Regions from separate parts of the Blautia wexlerae DSM 19850 genome, predicted to be linked through region 1. Evidence: predicted binding sites of a transcription regulator. Region 1 holds the regulator's gene; the other holds the start of a gene.
The links. The regulator Rex, encoded in region 1, represses fermentation and respiration genes when NADH is low (regulators of the CRP and FNR family bind a similar motif). The targets are predictions, from matches to a motif close to ATTGTTAANTANTTAACAAT.

Region 2: NQ550_RS02520 (complex I 24 kDa subunit family protein) is a predicted target of Rex. The motif match lies at 957-976, and genes of this name have one in related genera.

Annotation. Positions count from the first base shown of each region.
Region 1 is NZ_CP102267.1:2,941,760-2,943,969, reverse strand. It holds gene NQ550_RS13680 (ABC-F family ATP-binding cassette domain-containing protein) at 1-715, opposite strand, end outside; gene NQ550_RS13675 (redox-sensing transcriptional repressor Rex) at 976-1,623, shown strand; gene NQ550_RS13670 (bifunctional ADP-dependent NAD(P)H-hydrate dehydratase/NAD(P)H-hydrate epimerase) at 1,713-2,210, shown strand, end outside.
Region 2 is NZ_CP102267.1:548,143-550,352, forward strand. It holds gene NQ550_RS02510 (ComEA family DNA-binding protein) at 1-69, shown strand, start outside; gene NQ550_RS02515 (response regulator transcription factor) at 80-772, shown strand; gene NQ550_RS02520 (complex I 24 kDa subunit family protein) at 1,126-1,608, shown strand; gene NQ550_RS02525 (NADH-quinone oxidoreductase subunit NuoF) at 1,605-2,210, shown strand, end outside.

The DNA.
Region 1 (2,210 bases):
ACATACGCATATTTCCTGCTTCGATTTCCACAACTTTTGTTACGACTTTGTCAAGAAAGTAACGGTCGTGGGATACGATAAATACAGCACCCGGGTAATTCAGAAGATAGGTTTCCAGCCAGGAAATACTCTCCATATCCAGATGGTTGGTAGGCTCATCCAGAAGAAGAATGTCAGGGCTGGCAAGAAGCAGTTTACCCAGAGCTACGCGGGTTTTCTGGCCGCCTGAAAGAGTTTCTATCTGGCGTTCGAAATCTTCTTCTGTGAAACCAAGACCTTTTAATACACCCATGATCTCACTTTTGTAAGCGTAACCATTTTCCAGTTCAAACTGGTGACTCAGTCTTGTGTAAGTATTCATCAGGCTGTCCAGAGCATCTCCGGTGGTGGTTTTCATTTCCTGTTCCAGAGAGCGCAGACGGTTCTCCATATCAATAATGTGCTGTTTGGTGGAAATCAGTTCTTCGTAAATGGTATGATGGCCATGAATGTCCTGATACTGGGCAAGGTAGCCGATATTTTTATCTTTGGCAAGTACCACGTTTCCTGAATCCGGGGAGAGCTCATGCATAATGATTCGCAGCAGAGTCGTCTTGCCTGCACCGTTATTGCCGATGAGAGCTGCCTTTTCGCGGTCTTCTATATGGAAACTGGCATCCTTGAGAATGATTTTTTCGCCAAAGGATTTACAGATATTCTGACATGATAAAATCATAGGAATTCCTCCGTTTGTAATTTGTCCGCGTACTATTATAATCGAAAATGCCTGTTTTTGAAAGCATTTTAAGAGATTTTGTCCAGAGAAAAGAAAGCACCGGATGGATGCATGGAAGAAAATATGATATTCCGGGGAATTTTTCAGAATGAAATTGATAAAAAAATACAGAAATATTTGGTCAAAAAGTACAAATTTAATTTGACAATAAAATAACATCTGGGTATAATTGACATAGATAAGCTAAGGAGGGAAAATTTGTGGAAGCTAAGGAAATTTCGAAAGCGGTAATCAAGCGTCTGCCGCGGTACTACCGCTACCTCGGTGAATTGATGGAGGAGAATGTAGAGCGTATATCTTCAAATGATCTTAGCAAGAAGATGCATGTGACGGCTTCCCAGATTCGTCAGGACTTAAATAATTTCGGTGGTTTTGGTCAGCAGGGTTACGGCTATAATGTACGCTATTTGTATACAGAAATCGGTAAGATCCTTGGGCTGGATACTGTACATCCGATGATTATTCTGGGTGCCGGTAATCTGGGACAGGCATTGGCCAATTATGTGGATTTTGAAAAGCGCGGATTTAAGCTGGTTGGTATTTTTGACGTCAATCCTGTACTTGAGGGGATTGCAGTTCGTGGAATTGAGATTCAGATGTTGAGCGATCTTCCTTTGTTTCTGAAGGAGAATGAGGTTGAGATCGCGATCCTGACTCTTCCTAAAAACAAAGCCAAAGAGATGGCAAAGATTTTAATTGATAATGGAATTAAGGCAATCTGGAATTTTGCACATATTGATCTGGATGCCCCGGAGGATGTAATGGTAGAGAACGTACATCTTTCAGAGAGTCTTATGACTTTGTCCTATAACCTGAGTGAGTACAGAAAGGAACATGAAGGTATGTAAGGGATAACTGTGAAACACAAGGCTGTGGTCATCTGATCACAGCTTTTCTCTTGTATGTAAATGTGTTATTGTAAACAGGAGGTGAACAGATGAGAGAGATTGTAACTGCTGTTGAGATGAAAGAACTGGATCATAATACGATTCAGAAAGCCGGGATATCGTCTCCGGTACTTATGGAGAGGGCGGCATTAAAGACGGTTGAGGAGATTGTACAGAGATTAAAGAATAAAGAAAAAGAGAAAATCCTTGTGGTCTGCGGAACCGGCAACAATGGCGGAGACGGATTGGCGATTGCCAGACTGCTTCAGTTGAGAGGAGTCAGAACCTGGTATTATATTGCGGGTAAGGAAGAGAAAATGACTGCTGAAACTGCCGGACAGCTTAAAACAGCAGAATATTATCAGGTGCCCCGGGTGCATAACCTGGATCTGGATGAATATACTACTATAGTAGATGCCATCTTTGGGGTTGGACTGAGCAGACCTGTAGAGGGAAAATATGCAGAGCTTATCAGTACAATGAACCGGGCATCTGCGTATAAAGTAGCTGTGGATATTCCATCCGGGATTGACTCAGATACCGGATTT
Region 2 (2,210 bases), 2.3 Mb from region 1:
ATTATGAATGTACAGGGTATCAAAGAAGGTACTTTTGCAAAGATAAAAGATGAGATAGTAGTAGGATAAGGAGAACCGAATGAGCAGGAAAGTTTTGGTAGTAGATGATGAGAAACTGATCGTAAAAGGAATCCGTTTTAGTCTGGAACAGGATGGTATGGAGGTAGACTGCGCTTATGATGGAGAAGAGGCAGTAGAGAAAGCAAAAGATAAAAAATATGATATTATCCTTCTGGATCTGATGCTGCCGAAGATGGACGGGCTGGAAGTATGCCAGCAGATCCGCGAATTTTCCAATGTGCCGATCGTGATGCTGACAGCTAAGGGCGAGGATATGGATAAGATCCTTGGTCTTGAATATGGTGCGGATGATTATATCACCAAACCGTTCAATATCCTGGAAGTTAAGGCACGTATCAAAGCGATCATGCGCCGTGCGGGAAGCGACCACGAGGAGAAAGAAAAGGCAAAGAGCATTCAGGTGGGCGATCTTCGTATGGACTGTGAAGGCAGACGTGTATTTATTGCAGGTAGAGAGATTAATTTGACAGCAAAGGAATTTGATGTACTGGAGCTTCTGGTATTTAATCCAAATAAAGTATACAGTCGTGAGAACCTGCTGAACATTGTATGGGGATATGAGTATCCGGGTGATGTACGTACTGTGGATGTACATATCCGCCGTCTCCGTGAGAAGATTGAAACCAATCCAAGTGAACCGAAATATGTACACACCAAATGGGGTGTCGGATATTATTTCCAGGCTCAATAAAAAGAACGCATGAAACAGGCAGACCACATTTTATGAAACAAAGATCATAAAATGTGGTCTGTTTTTTGTTAGGACTGATTGTGACGCACATCTTGCAGAAAGCCTTTTTCAGACATGCTCTAGAGAAAGAGTGGCAGTTCAGTTTAGTTTGGTGTACATCTGAGATGGTTTATCATTGAACAAAGCTGATAAAAATTAAACAAACAAAACAAACATCTATAGAGGAAAATGATAAAAAATTAGAAAATTTCTATAAATGCGCTTGTGAAAATGACGAAAAAGGCATATAATTAACGTTACAATATGTAAAGAGTGCAATAAAAAGAGAAAAACAGGTATAAGGAGGGTGCGAAATGCTAGATCAGTCATTTTATCAGAAAGCGGATGAGATCATTGCTTTCTATGGTAAAAAGCCGGCATCACTGATTCCGATCATGCAGGATATTCAGGGGGTGTACAGATATCTCCCGGAAGAATTGCTTACATATGTTGCGGAGCAGATCGGTGTGACAGAAGCGAAAGCGTTCAGTGTTGCCACATTTTATGAGAATTTCTCATTTGATGCGAAAGGTAAATATGTGATCAAGGTCTGTGACGGAACAGCCTGTCATGTAAGAAAATCAATACCGGTTCTGGAGGAACTTTATAAGAAACTGGGGCTGTCAAAGACAAAGAAGACGACAGACGATATGATGTTTACTGTGGAAACAGTTTCCTGTCTTGGTGCCTGCGGACTTGCACCGACTATGATGGTCAATGAAGAGGTATATCCGAGAATGACTCCGGAGAAGGCAGATGAGCTGATTGATAAACTGAGAGGGGGCGAACAGGGATGATCCAGAATAAGGAAGTATTGGAGCAGATCAGAGAAGAAGCTGTGAAAGAACTTAATTCTTATGACTGTCGTATTCTTGTCTGTTCAGGTACCGGATGTGTGGCAACCGGTTCTCAGAAAATCTATGAGAAATTCATGGAGATTGCCAAAGATGCTCCGGGAGTTACCATTGAGTTTGGACCTCATGACAAAGATGCACATGTAGGTGTAAAGAAAACAGGATGTCAGGGTGTCTGTGAGCTTGGACCACTTGTTCGTATCCAGAAAGGCGACGATGTGATCCAGTATACGAAGGTTCAGATCGAAGACTGCCAGGAGATTTTTGAGAAGAGTGTTCAGGGTAATGAGACTATCGAGAGACTGCTTTATCAGAAAGGCGGTAAAGTAAGCCGCGGACCGGAAGATATTCCGTTTATCGCGAAACAGACCCGTATTGTTTTGAAGAACTGTGGTAAGTTTGATGCAGAATCTCTGAATGAGTACATAGCAAGCGGCGGTTTCCAGGCTCTGGAGAAAGCAATGTTTGAGATGGATCCGGATCTGGTTATTGATCAGGTTGATAAATCCGGTATCCGCGGACGTGGTGGCGGCGGCTTCCCGGCA